Cupriavidus metallidurans CH34: one gene and its partner. The protein of the gene in region 2 purifies or fractionates together with the protein of the main gene of each other region. This does not show direct contact. Links are inferred from orthologs where the notes say so. Each region holds a gene or a part of one and is shown on either strand. Other genes may lie near its edges. The genes, in order: RMET_RS05395 and RMET_RS15995.

What was found.
Region 1: the proteins of RMET_RS15995 (region 2) and RMET_RS05395 purify together in Escherichia coli (affinity purification with mass spectrometry, with the first as the bait; 2 studies listed by BioGRID). This does not show direct contact. The link is inferred for Cupriavidus metallidurans CH34 from one-to-one orthologs.

Annotation. Positions count from the first base shown.
Region 1 is NC_007973.1:1,161,869-1,166,946, reverse strand. The notes cover bases 1-2,889. They hold RMET_RS05395 (FKBP-type peptidyl-prolyl cis-trans isomerase), read right to left. Parts: upstream 1,768-2,889; coding sequence 1,234-1,767; downstream 1-1,233. Other genes in these bases: RMET_RS05390 (cupin domain-containing protein), read left to right, coding at 1,779-2,889; RMET_RS05400 (hypothetical protein), read left to right, coding at 87-1,139; mutS (DNA mismatch repair protein MutS), read left to right, coding at 1-90. Outside these bases: more of RMET_RS05390, read left to right, coding at 2,890-2,987; RMET_RS34090 (hypothetical protein), read left to right, coding at 3,185-3,421; RMET_RS05380 (MBL fold metallo-hydrolase), read right to left, coding at 3,519-4,307; outer membrane protein assembly factor BamC, read right to left, coding at 4,378-5,078. UniProt on the Escherichia coli protein: Folding helper with both chaperone and peptidyl-prolyl cis-trans isomerase (PPIase) activities. Chaperone activity prevents aggregation of unfolded or partially folded proteins and promotes their correct folding.
Region 2 is NC_007973.1:3,451,508-3,467,066, reverse strand. The notes cover bases 1-2,886. They hold RMET_RS15995 (DsbC family protein), read left to right. Parts: upstream 1-1,007; coding sequence 1,008-1,766; downstream 1,767-2,886. Other genes in these bases: acuI (acrylyl-CoA reductase (NADPH)), read left to right, coding at 1,877-2,878; RMET_RS16000 (UbiH/UbiF family hydroxylase), read left to right, coding at 1-895. Outside these bases: RMET_RS15985 (M61 family metallopeptidase), read left to right, coding at 2,943-4,757; RMET_RS15980 (FUSC family protein), read left to right, coding at 4,843-7,215; RMET_RS15975 (ABC transporter ATP-binding protein), read right to left, coding at 7,295-8,641; RMET_RS15970 (ABC transporter permease), read right to left, coding at 8,652-10,397; RMET_RS15965 (acylphosphatase), read left to right, coding at 10,728-11,015; RMET_RS15960 (uracil-DNA glycosylase), read right to left, coding at 11,077-11,847; RMET_RS15955 (CYTH domain-containing protein), read right to left, coding at 11,847-12,470; indole-3-glycerol phosphate synthase TrpC, read right to left, coding at 12,478-13,290; trpD (anthranilate phosphoribosyltransferase), read right to left, coding at 13,297-14,325; RMET_RS15940 (aminodeoxychorismate/anthranilate synthase component II), read right to left, coding at 14,376-14,945; trpE (anthranilate synthase component I), read right to left, coding at 14,969-15,559. UniProt on the Escherichia coli protein: Acts as a disulfide isomerase, interacting with incorrectly folded proteins to correct non-native disulfide bonds.

The DNA of each region.
Region 1 (5,078 bases), 2.3 Mb from region 2 along the record:
GATATCGACCCGGACAGCCTCTCGCCGCGAGAAGCGCTCGAGGCGCTGTACCGACTCAAGTCCATCTCGGAGACCGCGCGAACGGTATGACGGCACGCTTCCGGGGTCGAAGCTCGGCGGCCGCTTGCTTGGCGGCCATTGCCTGCGCGTTGCTCGCGGTGCCGGCGCTCGCGCACGCGGCGCGGGCGGGTAGCATTGCGCCGCCGCCAGTGCCGACCGTGCAGATGACCCGGATCGCCCTAATTGCCGACACCCCGCAATGGCCAGCCGCGGAAGCAGACGCGACTGCGCTGTTCGACATGATGAACGCGCAGCAGGTCGCGATGATCGTCCACGCTGGTGGCATCAAGGGCGATACCGAATCCTGTGGTGACACCCTTCTCAATGCGCGGCTGCAGGTGCTCGACGATTCGCCCACACCGCTGCTCTACGTACCTGGCGAAACCGACTGGGCTGAGTGCCAGAAGCCCTCAAACGGGAAGTTCGATGCCGTGGAGCGGCTCAATCGATTGCGGGAGCTGTTCTTCCCGCTCGACACCACGCTTGGGCGACGCACATTGCCAGTGGTGCGTCAGTCGGATCAGGCGCTGTTCCGCAGCTATCGGGAAAACGTGCGGCTCGTCACCGGTGGCGTGATGCTGGTGGGCCTGAACCTGCCCGGCGACAACAACCACTATCGCATCGAGGGCGGGCGCAATGGCGAATTCGAGGATCGGCGCGAAGCCAACCGGCAATGGCTGGCCAGGGCATTCTCAGTTGCCGAGCAGCGCGATCTGCCCGGCATCGTGGTCATCGCGCACGCCGATCCGCTATTCGGGAACGGCTGGGAAAAACGTGGCAAACCAAGCCTGCTGGACGCGTTCGTGCGTCACGGGGCACGCGACGGCTATCTCGAGTTCAAGCGTCAGCTTCGTGATCTGTCCTCGAAGTTCTCTGGCCAGGTGCTGCTGGTCCATGCAAGCGATAACGGCTTCAGCGTCGACAAGCCTTTACGCGACACGTCGGGGAAGATCGTTGCCAACTTCACGCGAGTCGCACTGCCCATCGGCACTCCTTCGCGATGGACGGAGCTGACGATCACGCCTGGCACACGGTCGGTATTCCAGGTTCAGCTACAAGATGGGCCCAAGGGCAATTGATATTCATCAACAAGAGGACAAAATGAAAAAGCCGGCAAATGCCGGCTTTTTCATGTTCGCGATGACCTATCGCGGATCGCTCGTGTTGTGAGACTTAGTGCAGCGTGCGAGGAGCCTCGTCCTCGCCGTCCTCGTCTTCGTCCACCACTTCGATGCCCGAAGCGCCGTGCGCGTGACCGTGCTCGACTTCCTCGCTCGTCGCCTCGCGGACTTCCGATACCTTCAGCCAGAAGCGCAGCGCCATGCCGGCCAGCGGGTGATTGCCGTCAAGCACGACCTTGTCCTCGGCGACGTCCGTCACCGTGTAGATGATCGAATCTTCGTCGTCACCGTCCTCGGGCACGCCCTCGAACTGCATGCCCACTTCGAGCGGCTCCGGGAAACGATCACGCGGCTCCACCTTCACGAGTTCGGCGTCGTAGTCGCCAAACGCCTCTTCCGGTTCCAGCTGCAACTCGGTCTCGAAGCCGGCGTCGTGGCCGTCCAGCGCTTCCTCGATCTTGGGGAACGTGCCATCATATCCGCCGTGCAAATAGACCATGGGCTCATCCGACTCTTCGATCAGATTGCCCTGCGCGTCCGACAGCTTATACACCACGGACACCACCGTATTCTTAGCGATTTTCAATTCTTGACTCCATGAGCGATTCCGCATTATACGCGCAGGCCTTGCCTCCGGAACCTGTCGATCCCGACGCGCCGCTCACCCTGCTCGGCGGCATGACGCCCTCAGCCTTCATGCGTGATATCTGGCACCGCAAGCCGCTGCTGATTCGACAGGCCGTGCCGGAAATCGTGCCCCCAGTGTCGCGCGAGGCGCTTTTCGAGCTTGCCGATCGCGACGACGTGGAATCACGTCTGGTGTCGTTCTTTCGCAACCGCTGGAAGCTCGAACACGGACCGTTCTCCGAGGACAACCTGCCCTCGCGCAAGACCGGCAAGTGGTCGTTGCTGGTCCAGGGCGTCAACCTGCACGATCGCGCGGCAGCCGAGCTAATGAGCCAGTTCCGCTTCGTTCCCGATGCCCGGCTTGACGACGTGATGATCAGCTATGCCACCGACGGCGGCGGCGTGGGACCTCACTTCGACTCCTACGATGTGTTCCTGCTGCAAGTATCGGGCCGGCGCCGCTGGCGCATTTCGTCACAGACGAAGCTCGACCTGATCCCCGACCTGCCCCTCAAGATCCTTTCGGATTTCAGCGCCGAGCAGGAATGGGTACTCGAGCCCGGCGACATGCTCTACCTGCCACCTCAGTACGCACACGACGGCGTAGCCGAAGGCGAATGCATGACGGCCTCGATTGGTTTCCGCGCCCCCGCCTATCGCGAGCTCGCAGGTCATTTTCTGGCCTGGCTTTCGGAGACCGTTGCCGACAACGAAGGCCTCGACGGACGTTACGCCGATGCAGGCGAATCGGCGACCTCGACGCCTGCGCAACTGCCGGCAAATCTGGCACGGGCGGTGGCGGAACGCCTTCAGTCACTCAAATGGAACGCCGGCATGGTGTCGGAATTCCTTGGTACGCATTTGTCCGAGCCGAAACCGTCCGTGCAATTCGACGAAATCGAGGAAATTCCGCTGCGTCAGTTCACGAAGCTGGCGCGCACGCATGGTGTTGTTTTGGCGCCCGCTTCCGTTGCGCTCTATGACCGCACGCACTTCTTCCTGAACGGCGAAGCCTACGAGCCGCCAGCATCGCTGGCCAAGTGGCTGCGACGTCTGGCTGACCGCCGTCAGCTCACCGCGAGCGAGGTCGAGGCATGTGTTGCGCTGCCCGACTTGATGGATACCTTCCACGACTGGGCGATGGAAGGATGGCTCCAGATTGCACCGAAACGCGTGTAATAATGCGTAACAAATCAAACCTGCAAATCTTGACTGTACACAAGCAGGGGAAACGCGGATATAATCGCCCGCTGGCTAGTACTGTGGACCACTGCACTGTCGGCACCCGGGAGAGCCACAAATTCGCAGTTCAAGAGCGATAATTACCGGTAATTATTCATCGCCTGTTTTCGTTATTAAAAGTTAAAGGACGAACAATGAAGAAGTCTCTCCTGATCGCATCCCTGCTGGCTGCTGTTGCTCTGGCCGCTTGCGGTAAGAAAGAAGAAGCTGCTGCTCCCGCCGCTGACACGGCTGCTCCGGCTGCTGCTGCTCCGGCTGAAGCTTCGGCTCCGGCTGCTGCTCCGGCTGCTGACGCTTCGGCTCCGGCTGCTGCTCCGGCTGACGCTTCGGCTCCGGCTGCTGACGCTTCGGCTCCGGCTGCCAAGCAGTAATCGGATTCGTCCGATAAAAAAGCCGACCTTCGGGTCGGCTTTTTTTATTTCTCGGATTTTTCTCACCCCTCATTCGCGGGGAAGATGAATGCCGAGATTATGGGCGCACCGCCTGCCAGCCCAATCCCTCTTCCTGATCCGCGATCAGGATATCCCCCGGCGATGTGCCAAGCACCGAGGCCAGTGCGCCTGCCGCCAGTTCGCACGTATTGTTCTGCTTGCTCAGATGCGCTGCAACCACGCGCGACATCTGCCCATGCATGACCTGAGACAGAATACTCGCGGCAATGTCATTTGCCAGATGCCCAAAATCACCTCCGATGCGCCGTTTGAGCGAATACGGATAGACCGAGTTACGCAGCATCTCCCGATCGTGATTGCATTCGAGCACCAGTGAATGCACACCCGCCAGCCGCGCGGTCACATACGGCGTCTCCATCCCTGCATCGGTCAGTACACCGAGCCGTGCATCGCCATCAGTCAGCACGAACTGCAATGGCTCACGCGCATCATGCGGCACCGTATAGGGATGGATCTGCAAGCCACCGACCGAGAATGAATGATCGGCGCAGCACACGCGCACATCCGCCACATCCGCGCCTCGCATATGTGACGTCGCCAGCCACGTGCCGTGGCTCGTGTGGACCGGTAGCTTGTAGCGCGCCGCAAACGCATAGGCCGAGCCGACATGGTCGCCATGCTCGTGCGTGACCAGCACCGCGTCGAGTTGCTCCGGCGCGACGCCGAGCCGCTCCAGCCGGCGAGCGGTCTCCTTGATGCCGAAACCGCAATCCAGCAGGACGCGCGTCACGCTCGCACCATCGCTCGCCTCGATCAGCAGCGAGTTGCCCTCGCTGCCGCTGCCCAAAAAAGCAAAGCGCATCATGGATGCGCTCGCACGGGTTGGCACTCGACGGCTCGCGCCGTCGGTGCCACTTGACTGCCTGGGACGATCATCAGTGAAGCTGTTCGTCAAGCAGAGTCAGGATTTTCTTGCCGATCTCGGAGTTCTCAGGCTGGCCAGCATCGTTCAGGACGGTCACGGTGGTGCCGGTACCGTTGCCCTTCAGCGCCACGCGATACTTCTTCGCGGTCTTGCCATCATTGGGCTTGGTGAAGAGCTTGCCAAAGAAGCCGCGATCATCGACCGTGGTCTTCGGATCGACATAGCGCACGTAGTACAGGCCCTGAGCGCGATCACGATCTTCCACCGTGAAGTTCACGCGATCCAGCGACAGACCGACCGAGCGCCAGGCGCGATCGAACGGCTCCGGCAACTGCAGCGCGGGCGAGCCATTCACCTGCGACAGGAACGACTTGCTGCTGGATGTCGCGGCTGCCGTGGCCGCGCCGGTAGCGGCAGCGGCACCAACGCCCGCAGCAGCAGCCGACGGCTGGGCCGTACCGATACCGGCCGGCGTCGGGTTCTTGGCCATCTTGTCGGCCTGCTCCTTCTGCACGCCCAGGCGTTGCGCCAGACGCGAGAGGAATTCGGCCTCCAACTCCGGATCAGCCGGACGCGGCGTCCAGACCGTCTGCGACTTGTCCACGCCGGTCAGTTGTTCCTGCGCGCCACGGTGGCTGATGAACACCTCGAGTTGGCCGTTCTGCGAACGCTCGACGCGCGTGCGGAACTTGTCGCGCTCCGACGTCGAAT
Region 2 (15,559 bases):
CGAATCTGGGCACGTCGAGCGCGTGCTCGACACCGCGCTGCGATTCCAGCACCAGGTGAAATGGTTCGACGACACGGCCACCGGGCTCGAGCGCGACGTCGACGGTGTGACGCTGACGCTGGCCAGCGGCGCACAAGTTCGCGCCAATTTGTTGGTTGGGGCCGACGGGTCCCGGTCCTGGGTGCGCCAGCAATGTCATATCGGCACCACGCAGCGGCGGTATCGGCAGCTTGGCGTGGTGGCCAACTTCCAGTGCGAACTGCCGCACCAGGAAACCGCCTGGCAATGGTTCCTGGGGGCGCCGGAGAAGTTGATGGCTGACGAGGAACCGGCCAACGGCGAAATCCTGGCGATGCTGCCGTTGCCGGGCAATCGGGTGTCGATGGTGTGGTCGGCCGATGAGGCACACGCCCACGACCTCCTCGCGTTGTCGCCCGAGGCGCTGGCCGCGACCGTGGCCCAGGTAGCCAGCGGCGCGGTGGGCGCCCGCTTTGGCGCACTGCGCTGCATCACGCCGGCGCAGGGCTTCCCGCTGGTGCTGCAGCGCGCCGAGCAGTTCGTCCAGCCGCACGTGGCGCTGGTCGGCGATGCCGCGCACGTGGTCCATCCGCTCGCCGGGCAGGGCATGAACCTGGGTTTGCGCGATGTGGTGGAACTCGGGCGGGTGATGGCCGACAAAGAGTCGTTCCGTTCGGAAGGGGATTTGCGCCTGTTGCGCCGCTACGAGCGCGCGCGCGCTACCGATTTGCTCTCGCTGACCGCCGCCACCGATGGCTTGCACCGGTTGTTCTCGCTGCCCGGCACGCCGGCGCGTGTGGTGCGCAATCTGGGGATGCGGGCGGTGGGCAGCCAGGGGCTGATCAAGCGGCTCCTGATCGGCCACGCGCTCGGGTGATGCAAGCCGGAAGAGGCGAATCCACAAACGAGCCACAAACCAGCCCATTAACGATTTACCATTCACGAACAAGCCGGCACACTGACCGGCGCATCGTTTTCCTGGAGTCACTATGTTCCAAATGTTCCGCCGCCGTTCCGCTCGCTTCGCCGCAATCGCGGCTCTGGCAAGCGGCGTGGGCGCCGCCGGCTATGCCCTGCACGCGCTGGCCGCGGACGAGCCGGGCACGGATCGCATCAAGGCGTCGATCCAGAAGATCCTGGGTGGCCGCGCCGAGGTCAAGAGCGTGACCAAGGCGCCGGTGCCAGGCCTGTACGAAGTCAACGTCAGCGGCCAGCTTGTCTATACCGACGCCACCGGTCGCTACATCATCAACGGCGAACTGATCGACACCAAGACCAACACGAACCTGACCGAGGAGCGTCTGGCCGAGTTGAACAAGATCAAGTGGTCGGATCTGCCGCTGTCGCGCGCCATCAAGTGGACCAAGGGTGACGGCAGCCGCACCGTGGCGGTGTTCTCGGACCCGAACTGCGGCTACTGCAAGAAGATCGAGCAGACCTTCCAGCAGATGGACAACATCACGGTCTACACCTTCCTCTATCCGGTGCTGTCGCCGGATTCCACGGTGAAGGCAAAGCAGGTGTGGTGCTCGGCCGATCGCACCAAGGTCTGGCGCGACTGGATGCTGAACCACGTGGCGCTCACCGGCAACGGATCCTGCAAGACGCCGGTCGATGAGAACCTCGAGCTTGGCCACAACCTGAACATCACGGGCACGCCGGCGGTGTTCTTCTCCGATGGCACGCGAATCCCTGGAGCCGCTGACGCGGCCACGCTGGAACGCAAGCTCGCCAGCCTGAAAAAATAAGACCGACGCCGGACCCCATCCGGCTGTATGAAGCGGCCGGTTGCTACCGGCCGCTTTGCATTTCCGCGCCCCGGATTGATTTCGAAAACGACGACGAAAACGGAGACACCATGACGTTCCAGGCCCTGTTGCTGACCCAGACCGATGGCAAGACGCACGCGGAGATCGCGCAGGTCGACGAGAGCCAGTTGCCCGCTGACGGCAACGTGCTGGTCGAAGTCGATTACTCCACGATCAACTTCAAGGACGGACTGGCGATCACCGGCCGTTCGCCCGTGGTGCGCAAATGGCCGATGGTGGCCGGCATCGACGGTGCGGGCACCGTGCTGCAATCGGCCGACCCGCGCTGGAAGGCCGGCGACCGTGTGGTGCTGAACGGCTTTGGTGTCGGCGAGACGCATTGGGGCTGCCTGGCCCAGCGCGCGCGGCTCAAGGGCGAGTGGCTGGTCCGCCTGCCCGACGCGTTCACCACGCGCCAGGCCATGGCGATTGGCACGGCGGGTTACACGGCGATGCTGTCGGTGCTGGCGCTCGAGCGCGGTGGCGTGAATGGACCTGTGCGTCCCGGCGATGGCGATGTGCTCGTGACCGGCGCATCGGGCGGGGTGGGCTCGGTGGCGATAGCGGTGCTGTCGAAGCTCGGCTATCGCGTGACCGCATCGACGGGAAAGACGTCGGAGGCAGACTTCCTGCGCGCGCTGGGTGCGGCGGAGGTGATCGACCGCGCCGAACTCGGCACGCCGGGCAAGCCGCTGCAGAAGGAACGCTGGGCAGCCGTGGTCGACTCCGTCGGCTCCTATACGCTCGTCAATGCCTGCGCCCAGGTGCGGTACGGCGGCGTGGTCACGGCATGTGGACTGGCGCAGGGCATGGATTTTCCGGCTTCGGTGGCGCCGTTCATCTTGCGTGGCGTGACGCTGGCCGGCATCGATAGCGTGATGGCGGCGATGCCGCTGCGCGAAACCGCGTGGAAGCGTCTGGCGCAGGATCTGGCGCCAGACCGGTTGCAGGCCATCACGCGCGAGATTCGGCTGGCGGAGGCCATCGACGCGGGGCACAAGATCGTCGATGGCGGCATGCGCGGACGCGTGGTGGTCAACGTCAACCGCTGAAGGCGGCGGTTGCCGCGCACTGGCGTCCCGGGCCGGTCCGGGACGTGACGCTACAATCGTGACCATGACGCCGATCCGCTACGCCATCGCCCCGCTTCATCCGGAAGCCCACCTGTTCGCCGTCACCGTGACGGTGGATGTTCCCGATCCCGCTGGCCAGGTTTTCACGCTCCCTGCGTGGATTCCGGGCAGCTACATGATTCGCGACTTCGCCCGCAATATCGTCCGCATCCGGGCCGATGCGGGCGACGTGGCGGTGCCGCTGACCAAGCTCGACAAGCAGAGCTGGCAGGCCGCGGCGCTGGCGGCGGATGCCGGGCCGCTAGTGGTCAGCTACGAGGTGTACGCGTGGGATTTGTCGGTGCGCGCCGCGCATCTCGATACCACGCACGGCTTCTTCAATGGCAGTTCGGTGTTCCTGCGTGTGGTCGGGCAGGACGATGGTCCGTGCTCGGTCGATATCCACGCGCCCGCGGGCGAAGCCTATGCCGACTGGCGCGTTGCTACAGCATTGCCCGAGGCACGCGGCCCCGGTGGCGCGCGGCGTTACGGCTTCGGACGCTACCAGGCCGCCGACTACGATGAACTGATCGACCATCCGGTGGAGATGGGCACGTTCGCGCTGGCCAGCTTCCGCGCCTGCGGCGTGCAGCATGACGTGGTCTTCACGGGCAAGGTGCCGCAGCTTGACCTGCAGCGCGTCTGCCGCGACCTGAAGAAGATCTGCGAGGCGCAGATCAAGCTGTTCGAGCCGCGCTCGGCCCGTGCGCCGATGCTCGACAGCAACCGCCGCTACGTGTTCATGACGATGGTCACGACCGACGGCTATGGCGGCCTGGAGCATCGCGCCAGCACGGCACTGATGTGCGCGCGTAACGATCTGCCCGCACGCGGCGACAGCGAGGCCAGCGAGGGGTATCGCACCTTCCTTGGCCTGTGCAGCCACGAGTATTTCCACACCTGGAACGTCAAGCGGATCAAGCCGGCGGCATTCGTGCCCTATCAGCTCGAGAGTGAGACCTACACGCCGCTGCTCTGGTTGTTCGAAGGCTTCACGAGCTACTACGACGATCTGGTTCTGGTTCGCACCGGGCTGGTGACCGACCAGCAATACGTCGAGATGCTGGGCAAGACCTGGAACGGCGTGCTGCGCGGCAGCGGCCGCACCAAGCAGAGCGTGGCGGACAGCTCGTTCGATGCCTGGACCAAGTACTACCGCCAGGACGAGAACGCGCCGAACGCCATCGTCAGCTACTACACCAAGGGTTCGCTGGTGGCGCTGGCGCTGGACCTGACGATCCGCGAGAAGACGCGCGGCCGCAAGTCGCTCGATGACATCATGCGCGCGCTATGGCAACGCTACGGGCGCGACTTCTACGCGCCGGGCGCCGCGCAGCGCGGCGTGACCGAGGCGGAGGTCTACGCGCTGTTCGATGATGTCACCGGCCTGAAGCTCGGTGCCCTGTTGCGCGCGCTGACCGAGGGCACGGGCGAGATCGGACTGGTGCCGTTGTTCCGTGCGTTCGGGGTCAAGGCGGAAGTCCAGAAGCCGGACGGCACGGCCGCGCTCGGCATCAAGACGGCCAAGCAGGACGGCTGGGTGCGCGTGAGCCAGGTGCTCGACGGTGGGGCGGGGCAGAAGGCCGGGCTGTCGGCGGGCGACCTGCTGGCCGCCGTCGACGGGCTGCGCGTGGCGCCGGGTCAGCTTGAAAAGCTGCTCGGGCGTTACCGGGCGGGCGATCGCGTGGAACTCCACGTGTTCCGGCGCGATGAACTGCAGGTATTGCCGGTGACGCTGGCGCGTGAGCCGGCGGTGCAGTACAAAGTGTCGGTGGAAACGGGCAAGCATGTCGGGAGAGCGCGCTGGCTTGGCCAGTAACCTGCCTGCCACCCTACCGTCGCCGCCCTGGCGACGGCAGGGCTCCCCTTTGACCCGGCCGACCCGGCATTTGTAATCGCCCCCCATGGAATACGCGCACGATCCCCGCACGTTCCTTTACTCGCACTACATCTACCGTGGCCTGCGCTCGGCCACGGGGGTCATCGGCATGACGCTGCTGGCCATGCAGTTCATGGACCTGCCCAGCGCGATGGTCGTCTCGATGGGCGCGCTGTGCACCAGCCTGATGGACCTGCCGAGCCCGCTGAACCACAAGTTCAACGAGATGCTGGCTAGCGTGCTGCTCTGCACGGCGGTGACCGTGGTGGTGGCGCTGGCCACGCCGTTCCCGCGCGTGATGCCGTTCGTGCTGGTGCTGGTCACATTCCTGGCCGGCATGATGACGGTCTACGGCAACAAGACCATGCCGTTGCAGTTCTCGATGTTGTTCGTCATGACGCTGACGATCAACGAGGAATTCGTCGTGCGCACGGCCTTGTCTCACGCGGGACTGTTCGGCGTGGGCGCACTGGGCTACTTGCTCTACGCGATCAGCGTGGCCTGGTTCATGGAACGCCGCACGCGGCAGCAGATCCTGGCGGAGTCGCTCTACGAGATGGCGGCCTACCTCGACATCAAGGCGGGGTTCTACGACGCCGGCACCGACTACGACGAGCTGTTCAACCGGCTGGTGCGCCAGCAGATCGTGGTGGCCGAGCGCCAGCAGGCTGCGCGCGACATGGTGCTGCGCGGCAACAAGACACCGTTCGATGGGCTGCTGGTGCGGGTGCACCTGCGCATGCTGGAACTCTACGAGTATCTGCTGTCGACCAATACCGACTATCCGTTGCTGCGGCAGACGTTCGGCGGCACGCCGGTGCTCGACGCGTTGCGCCGGCTCGTGCGCGGGCTCTGCAAGGACCTCGAGGAAATCGCCTACGACATCACGCGCGGGCGGCCGTCGTACAGCGCGCACGACTACGCGGCGGACCTGCGCGCGGTGGAAAGCGAGATCGCCCAGCTGCGCCACCTCAATGTGTCGGCCACGGCGATGACGGCACTGGTCGATACCTTCGACATGATTCGGGGCGCGGTCACGCTGATGGGGCAATTGCACGAGGCTTCGCGCACGCCGGTGGAGCCGGCCCAGGTGCTGCCTGGTTCGGACATGACACCGTTCCTGACGCGCCAGAAGTACGAACTGGGCGTGGTGCTCGACAGCCTGAACTGGCGCTCGCCGGCGTTCCGGTTCGCGGTGCGCATCACGCTGGCGGTGGGGACTGGGCTATTCCTGGGCGAGCATTTGCCGTACGCGTCGCACAGCTACTGGATCCTGCTGACCATCGTGGTGATCCTGAAGCCGAACTTCAGCATGACCAAGCAGCGCTACAACGATCGTCTGATCGGCACGCTGATCGGCTGCATCATCAGCGTCGGCATCCTGCACTGGATTCATGCGCCGCTGGTGCTGTTGGGTGTGCTCTATCTGGCGCTCGTGGCCAGCGCGGCGTTTTCCACGATCAAGTACCGCTACACCGCGATTGCCGCCTGTGTGCAGGTGCTGATCCAGATAAACCTGCTGATTCCGGGCAGCCAGACGGTGGTGGGCGAGCGGCTGGTCGATACCGTGATTGGCGGGATCATCGCGTCCGTGTTCAGCTTCGTGCTGCCGAGCTGGGAGTACCGCGCTATTCCGAAGCTGGTGGAGAACGTGCTGCAGGCCAACCGTCGCTACATTGCGGCCACGCGGGATCTGCTGCTGCGCAAGGCGCAGGACGACTTCGCATACCGTGTGCAGCGCAAGCAGTTCATGGATGCGCTGTCGGCGCTGATCTCGTCGTTCCAGCGCATGCTCGACGAGCCGCGCAGCCGGCAGCGCGCGGTGGATAACTTGAGCCGCTTCATCGTGCAGAACTACCTGGTGGCCGCGCACGTGGCCGCTGCGCGGATCCAGGTGCGGCAGCACTACGGCGAACTGGATGTGCCGGCAGCCGAGGCCTCGATTGAGCAGGCGACCGAGGCGGCCGTGCGGTCGTTGACGCTGGCCAGCGAGCGGCTGGCGGGCGAGGAACGGCATGGGGCGCGTGGCGCGGGGTTCATCCGCACACCGACAGAGGCGGCGGTGGCCGGCGTGGGCATGGTCCATCAGAGCGCGCCGTCCTCGGCCACGGATACCACGGACGATGACGCGAGCGAGCGCCGCGCGCGCATCGCGGACTCGGCGGATCGTCGCAAGGCCGAGGTGCTGGCGCAGGCCGCGGCGGCCGGCGAGATCGGTGCGGCCGAGCCGATTCAGCGGTCGCAGGACCAGCGTGCCGAGTCCACCGCGAGTGCTTCCGGGCGTGCCGCCAATGCGGTGCTGGAGCGCCGCCTGCGCGCGCTGCGCGAGGACGCGGCGAAGATCGCGCTGCGTACCGGCGCGATCGGCCGGGCGATCCGGACGCCGTGGAAGGGGTGATCGAACGGAATCGTGACGGGTTCTCTCTCCTCTCCCATGTGGCGGGCGAGGAGAGAAAACCCGCGGCATTGACGCTGACCTAGACCTTCCCAGTCGCCCCGGCTTCCTCCACGTCGGGCAGCTTGAACACGCCACTGTTGAACGAGTAGCCGTAAACCTCGCCGTACCGGCCCCAGTCGATCGCGATCGTCAGCACGCGCTGGGCCTCTTCCGGCTTCAGGAATGCCTGCATCTCGCGCAGGACGGTTTCCTCGCCAACCTCGCCGTCCTCGCTCTCTTCCAGCTCGCGCCGGATGTGAGCGGCCAGCGCCACGTGGCTCAGCAACTGCTTGCCGAACACGACCTTGCGTTCGGAGGGCTCGGTCTCGTAGTAGCTGCGGCCGAGCGCCGTCGATGTGATGTCGCCGCGCTCGATGGTCGCCAGCCCCAGCAACTGCATGGCCTCGCAGGCCGGCAGCAGTTCGTCGTCGGTCAGCCCGGCTTCGTCGGCCAGGTGCGGCAGGTCGGCGCGGCCGAAGAACGGCGATTCGTGCAGCAGGTCGAGAATGGCCTCCATCTGGCCGATGTCGGCTTCTGGCAGGCGGTAGCCGATCTGCTGCGCGGCAGCCATCGCGGGCACGCGCGGCCCCAGCGCCGCCGGCGAGGTCATCAGCGTGTAGACCTCGTCGATCAGCGCGCGCACCTGGGCGCTGTCGCGATTGCGCGGGCGCGCGAACGGCACCCGTACCTCGGCGCGCACGCGCCCCGGGTCGCTCGACAGGATCACGATCCGGTCGGCCATCATCACCGCTTCCTCAATGTTGTGCGAGACGATCAGGATGCTCTTGATGTTGGCGCGGCCCGATTCCCACAGGTCGAGCATTTCGTCGCGCAGCGTTTCGCCGGTTAGCACGTCAAGCGCCGAGAACGCCTCGTCCATCAGCAGCAGGTCCGGCTGCGTCACCAGCGCCCGGGCTATGCCCACACGCTGCCGCATGCCGCCGGACAGTTCACGCGGCAACGCGCTGTTGAAGCCCGAGAGGCCGATCATGTCGATGGCCGCTTCGGCGCGCCGCGCGCGTTCCGCCTTCGGCACGCCCTGCGCTTCCAGCCCAAGTTCCACGTTCTGCTGCACCGTCAACCACGGGAACAGCGCGAACGACTGGAACACCATGGCGATGCCTTCGGCCGTGCCGACCAGCTTCTGGCCACGGAACCGCACCTCGCCGCGATCCGCGCCGACCAGGCCGGCCATGATCCGCAGCAGCGTCGATTTGCCGGAGCCGGACTTGCCGAGCATGGCGACGATCTCGCCTTCACGCAGCGTGAGGTTGACGCCTTCGAGCACGGCGCGATCGGTATGGTCGGCGGTGCGGAATACCTTGCCCACGCCATGCAGTTCGATGACGGATGGGGCCAGTCTGGATGGGTTGTCGTGCAGTGCCATCGTGCGAATGTCAGAGTCGGGTGCGCAACTGCGCGAGATCGTAGAGGCGGTTCCAGAGCAGCCGGTTGAAGCCGACCACGAACAGCGCCATCACGCCGATGCCGAGTGCGATGCGTGGGAAGTCGCCCCGCGCGGTCATTTCGGCGATGTAGCTGCCCAGGCCGGTGGCTACGAGCGTGCGATCGCCCCAGGTCACGTATTCCGAGACGATACTCGCATTCCAGGACCCGCCTGCGGCCGTGACCAATCCGGTCAACAGGCTCGGGAACACGGCGGGAATCAGGAAGCGGCGCCACATCAGCCAGCCCTTGAGCCCGAAGTTGCGCGCGGCCAGCCGCAGTTCGGTGGGAATGCCGGAAGCCCCGGCCACCACATTGAACAGGATGTACCACTGGGTGCCGAAGATCATCAGCGGGCTGAGCCAGATCTCCGGATTGAGCCCGAACCTGACGATTGCCATCACGGCCAGCGGGAACATCAGGTTGGCCGGAAAGGCGGCCATGAACTGCGCGATCGGCTGGGCGATGCGCGCCACGGACGGGTTCAGGCCGATGCGGATGCCGATCGGCACCCAGATCAGCGCCGCCAGCGCGATCAGCACGATCACGCGCGTCATCGTCAGCACGCCAAGCCACAGCACGTGCGCGGCCTCGCCCCAGCCCACCTCGCTGTGCACGAAGTGCACCACGCGATAGAGCGCCGCCAGCGCGATGACGATGATCACCGTATCGCGCAGGCGTTCGAGCCAGGGGCTCCAGCGGGCCGGCGCGGCGGGCAGCACCACCATGTTGCGGTGGCGGGCGCTCCACGCCAGCGTGCGTCCGCCGAGGCTGGCGGTCCACTTGAGCAGCGCATGGACCCATGCGGAACGGCGCAGCAGGTCGAGCAGCCAGGACTGGGGCATGGTGTCCTGCGCCAGCGTTTCGAAGCGGAAGCGGTCGGCCCAGGCCACCAGCGGGCGGAACAGGAACTGGTCGTAGATCAGGATGCCGACCAGCATCGCCACGATGGCCCAGCCGATTGCTGGCAGGTTCTGCTGCTGGATCGCCAGCGCGATGTACGAGCCGATGCCGGGCAGGCGGATGTCATGGCCGGATACTGAAATGGCTTCCGAAGCGACCACGAAAAACCAGCCGCCGGACATCGACATCATCATGTTCCACAGCAGGCCGGGCATGGCGTACGGCACTTCGAGCCGCCAGAAACGCTGCCAGGGCGAAAGCCGGAACATTGCCGCGGCTTCGATGAGATCGCCGGGGATGGTGCGGAACGACTGATACAGGCTGAAGGCCATGTTCCAGGCCTGCGACGTGAAGATCGCGAAGATCGCCGCGCATTCCACGCCGACCAGGCTGCCGGGGAACAGGGCGATGAAGCCGGTGACCGTGATCGACAGGAAACCGAGCACCGGGATCGACTGCAGGATGTCCAGCGCCGGCACCATCACTTTCTCGGCGGTGCGATTGCGCGACGCGATGGCTGCGAAGGCGAACGAGAACAGCAGCGATGCCGCCAGCGCCGCCAGCATCCGGATGCTGGTGCGCATCAGATAGTAGGGCAGGCTGGCGACGTCCAGTTGTACGGACAGCGCATCGCCAGGCTGGTACGGCACGACCATCTGCTTGGCCGCAAAGGCCACGATGACGATGACCGCGAGGATGATCGGCAGCAGTGCGAAGTCGAACCGGTTTGGGGGCGCGGTCAGCAGGGGACCGACGTAGCCGGGTGCGGGTTGGTTATCTTGCGTTGGTGGCATGGGCACGGCCCTTCGTTTCGGAACCGCCGCACCCCCTCCATCGATCCCTCGCCCGCAGGCGGGGAGGGCGGCCAACACCGCGCAATTCCAACGCTGTCGGTTCGCGCCCCTTTCTCGCAGGCGGGAGAGGGGCTGGGGGAGAGGGCAAAGGCATCGTATGCTGATGACCTAACGCCCAAGCGGGCCAGGTAGTGTACCTAGAGACGCTATCAAAATGATTCCGGCGTCGTTGCGTGGCCTTGCCGTACTACTTGTACTGTCTGCGGCCATGCGTCCGGCCAGAATCGCTTCGCTTCATTTTGATAGCGCCCCTCAGTATGGAAGCAAATCATGACAACCACGACGGAAACCTGGCAATTGTTCGCCCACGGCCGTGTGCAGGGTGTGGGGTATCGTGCCGCATGTGCGGACCGGGCGACATCGCTCGGTCTGGGCGGGTGGGTGCGCAACCGTGTCGATGGCAGGGTGGAGGTGCTGGCCAGCGGGCCGCGCGAGCGCCTGGAGGCGCTACGCGTGTGGATGGAAGCGGGGCCGCCCGCAGCGCAGGTGTCGAAGGTGGAAGTGGCTCAGGCGGCGCCGCAGCTGTTCGATCGATTCGACTGGCTGCCCACGGCCTGAGTAATCGCTTGAGCGGCGGCCTGCATGTCGGCCCGCTCGTCGGCCCGGTCGGCCCGATCGGTCAGGTCGCCTGCCAGTCGATACCGTCACGGCCGTGGCGCTCGAGCCAGTCGTTGGCCTGACGGAAATGGCCGCAGCCCAGGAATCCCCGGTGCGCTGACAGCGGCGACGGATGCGGCGCTTCCAGCACGCAATGCGTCTGGCCTTCGAGCAAGGCGCGCTTGGCCTGCGCGTGGCTGCCCCAGAGCAGGAACACCAGGTTCGGCCGCGATGCCGCCAGCGCGTGGATCACGCAGTCGGTCACAGCTTCCCAGCCGCGCTTCGCATGACTGGCGGCCTGTCCCTGCTCGACCGTCAGTACCGTGTTCAGCAGCAGCACGCCCTGACGTGCCCAGCCTTCCAGATTGCCCGACGCACGCGTCGGCGCCACGCCGTATTCCGCGCCGATCTCCTTGAAGATGTTGCGCAGGCTTGGTGGCACCTTGACGCCCTCGGGTACGGAGAAGGCCAGCCCGTGTGCCTGCGGGATCTCCAGTCCATCCACGACGCCGGTGCCGTGGTACGGGTCCTGACCAAGGATCACGACCTTGACCGCGTCTGGCGGCGTCAGGTGCAGGGCATGGAATACCGCGTGTGGAAACACCGGCTTGCCCGCCGCGCGTTCTTCGTCGACGAACGCGCACAGCGACGACCATTCGGCCTTGCCCAGGCATGGCGCGAGCAAGGTTCGCCAAGCGGCGGGCAGGGCATTGGCCTGCTCCTGCAGGCTGACGGTCTGGGGTGCGGCGCTGGAAGTTTCCGGCGTGTCGGGCGCAAACAGGTCGGCTTGCATCAAGATGGGGTGGTGAGACGGTAGCCGCGCGCGGCCTTGCTGAGGTCCGAAGGGGTCAACGGGGCGATGTGGGCGAGGCGCAGGGCGAACGCGCGCAATGCGGCTTCGACATGGCGTTCGTCAGCCCCATCGCGCGGCAGCCATTCCAGTTCGAGTTCCTGGATACGCTCGGTCCGCGACGTGCCGGGGGCGCTGATCGCGCCGGTGTCGAGCGCGGCCTCGATGCGCTCGCCATCCTGTTCGACGATCCAGGTGCGGCGGGCGAAGTCGGTCCGGAATACCGGAGCGAGCCGGTCTGCCAGCGGCGTCAGCACGGCGCGGGCATCGTCGGGGAAGCACGACAAGTCGATGGCCTCGCCCGCGACTGGCGTTTCCCATTCGTGGCGGGCAGCCAGGCCGGCGGCGCTGTGGCCAGCGGTCTTCAGCGTTTGCAGCCACTGCTCGCCCTTCCTGCGCAGGCGCAGTGCCGCGCGGGCCTGCGCCAGATCCCGGGTGGGGGTGTCGAGGTAGACGTTCAGCAACGTCAACTCGCCACGTGGCTGCCCGTTGGCGTCGAGCCAGGCCGCCACCGCGGCAAGCGCGGCGTCGGGCACGGCCAGTTTCAGTTCGATCTCGATGCCCATCTGGGAATCACGAGAACAGGCGGGCCAGTTCCACGCCCGGCTCCGGCGCGCGCATGAACGCTTCGCCGACCAGGAAGGCGTGGACGTCGGCGTCGCGCATCCGCTTGACGTCGTCGGGCCCGAGGATGCCCGATTCGGTTACCACGAGCCGGTCGGCCGGCATGCGCGGCAGCAGGTCCAGCGTGTTGTCCAGCGAGACCTCGAAGGTGCGCAGGTTGCGGTTGTTCACGCCCAGCAGCGGCGTCTTCAGTCGCAGCGCACTATCGAGTTCCTCGCCGCCGTGGACTTCCACGAGCACATCCATGCCGAGTTCGTGCGCGCACGCTTCCAGCTCGGCCATCAGGCCGTGGTCGAGCGCGGAGACGATCAGCAGGATGCAGTCGGCGCCCCAGGTGCGGGCTTCGTAGACCTGGTACATATCGACCATGAAGTCCTTGCGCAGCGCCGGCAGCGGGCAGGCGCCACGCGCGCGCTTCAGGTACTCGGCATGACCCTGGAAGAAATTCACGTCGGTCAGCACGGACAGGCACGCCGCGCCATGGGCGGCGTAGCTTTCGGCGATGGCCTCCGGCACGAAGTTCTCGCGCAGCACGCCCTTCGACGGCGAGGCTTTCTTGACCTCGGCGATCACGCCGGCGTTGCCGGCCGCGATCTTGTCGCGCAGTGCGCGCTCGAAGCCACGCGGGGCCATGCCGGTTTCGTGACGCAGGCTCTCGGCCTCGGCACGCAGGCTCGGCAGGTCGCGCTTCTTGCGCGCGGCTGCCACCTCATCGGCCTTCACGGCCAGGATCTTTTCCAGGATGTCGGACTTGGCTGACATGGGGGCTCACTTGAATTGCTGGGTGGCGCGCACGAACTGGTCGAGCTTCTCGCGAGCGGCGCCACTGGCGATGGCTTCGCGCGCGCGGCGGATACCATCCTCGATCGAACTGGCCACATTGGCCGCGTAGAGCGCGGTGCCGGCGTTCAGCGACACGATTTCGCGCGGGGTGCCGGGCACATCGCTCAGCGCCTCCAGCAGCATTTCCTTCGACTCGACGGCGTCTGCCACCTTCAGCCCGCGGTTCGAGATCATCGACAGGCCGAAGTCTTCAGGATGGATCTCGTACTCGCGCACTTCGCCGTCCTTGAGTTCGCCCACCAGGGTTGCCGCGCCGAGCGACACCTCGTCCATGCCGTCCTTGCCGTAGACCACGATCGCGTGTTGCGCGCCCAGGCGCTGCATCACGCGCACCTGGATGCCGACCAGGTCCGGATGGAACACGCCCATCAGGATGTTCGGCGCATCGGCAGGATTGGTCAGGGGGCCGAGAATGTTGAAGATGGTGCGCACGCCCATTTCCTTGCGGATCGGCGCCACGTTCTTCATGGCCGGATGATGGGTCGGGGCGAACATGAAGCCGATGCCGGTCTGCTCGATGCACTCGCCTACCTGCTCCGGCGTCAGCATGATGTTCACGCCCAGCGCCTCGAGCACGTCGGCACTGCCGGACTTCGACGACACGCCACGGTTGCCATGCTTGGCGATCTTCGCGCCAGCGGCAGCGGCGACGAACATCGACGCGGTGGAAATGTTGAACGTGTGCGAACCGTCGCCGCCGGTGCCGACGATATCCACGAAGTTCTCGCGGTCCTTGACGGTCACGTGATTGGCGAACTCGCGCATCACCTGTGCCGCCGCCGAGATCTCGCCGATCGTCTCTTTCTTGACGCGCAGGCCGGTCAGGATGGCCGCCGCCATCACGGGGGAAATCTGCCCCTGCATGATCTGCCGCATCAGGTGCAGCATTTCGTCATGAAAGATCTCGCGGTGCTCGATGCAGCGCGTCAGTGCTTCCTGCGGCGTGATGGACATGGCGGATTCTTGGGCAGAGTGTGCGGCGAAAGCGGAGAAATCGGTGCGCCTCATCGTGGCGCCTTGATGAAGTTGGCCAGCAGCGCATGGCCGTGTTCGGACAGGATCGATTCCGGATGGAACTGCACACCCTCGACGGCCAGCGTCTTGTGGCGCACACCCATGATCTCGCCGTCCGGCGTCCAGGCGGTGACAGCCAGGCAATCGGGCAGCGTTTCGCGCTCGATAGCCAGCGAATGATAGCGCGTCACGTCGAAGTGTTTGGGCAGCCCGGCGAAGACGCCTTCCTGCGTGGTCTCGATCGTGCTGACCTTGCCGTGCATCACCTGCTTGGCGCGGATCACCTTGCCGCCGAACGCCTCGCCAATGGCCTGATGGCCCAGGCACACGCCCAGCAGCGGAATCTTGCCCGCGAAGTGTTGCAGCACGGGCACCGAGATGCCGGCCTCGTGCGGGCTGCACGGCCCCGGCGACACGCAGATGTGGTCGGGCTTGAGCGCTTCGATTTCCTCGATCGTGATCTCGTCGTTGCGGAAGGTCCGCACATCGGCGCCTAGTTCGCCGAAATACTGCACCAGGTTGTAGGTGAACGAGTCGTAGTTGTCGATCATCAGCAGCATGTTCGTTTCTCCTGTTCCTGGGCTCAGAGGTCGGCGTCCAGACCGTCCTGGACCTGTTCGGCGGCGCGGATCACGGCGCGTGCCTTCGCTTCGGTTTCCCTCCATTCGGCTTCGGGGTCCGAATCCGCCACGATGCCGGCCGCGGCCTGCACATAGAGATTGCCGTCCTTGATCACACCGGTGCGGATGGCAATGGCCAGATCCATCTCGCCGCCGAACGACAGGTAGCCCACGGCGCCGCCGTAGATGCCGCGCTTGCGCGGTTCCAGTTCATCGATGATTTCCATCGCGCGCACCTTCGGCGCGCCGGACAGTGTGCCGGCCGGGAACGTGGCGCGCAGCACGTCGAGGTTGCTGATGCCGTCGCGCAGCGTGCCTTCCACGGAACTGACAATGTGCTGCACGTGCGAGTACTTCTCGATCACCATCTTGTCGGTGACCTTGACCGAACCCGTTTCCGCGATGCGGCCGATGTCGTTGCGAGCCAGGTCGATCAGCATCACGTGCTCGGCGATCTCCTTCGGATCGTTGAGCAGTTCCGTGGCCAGTTGGGCATCGCGCTCGGGGGTGCTGCCGCGCGGGCGGGTGCCGGCCAGCGGGCGGATCGTGACGAT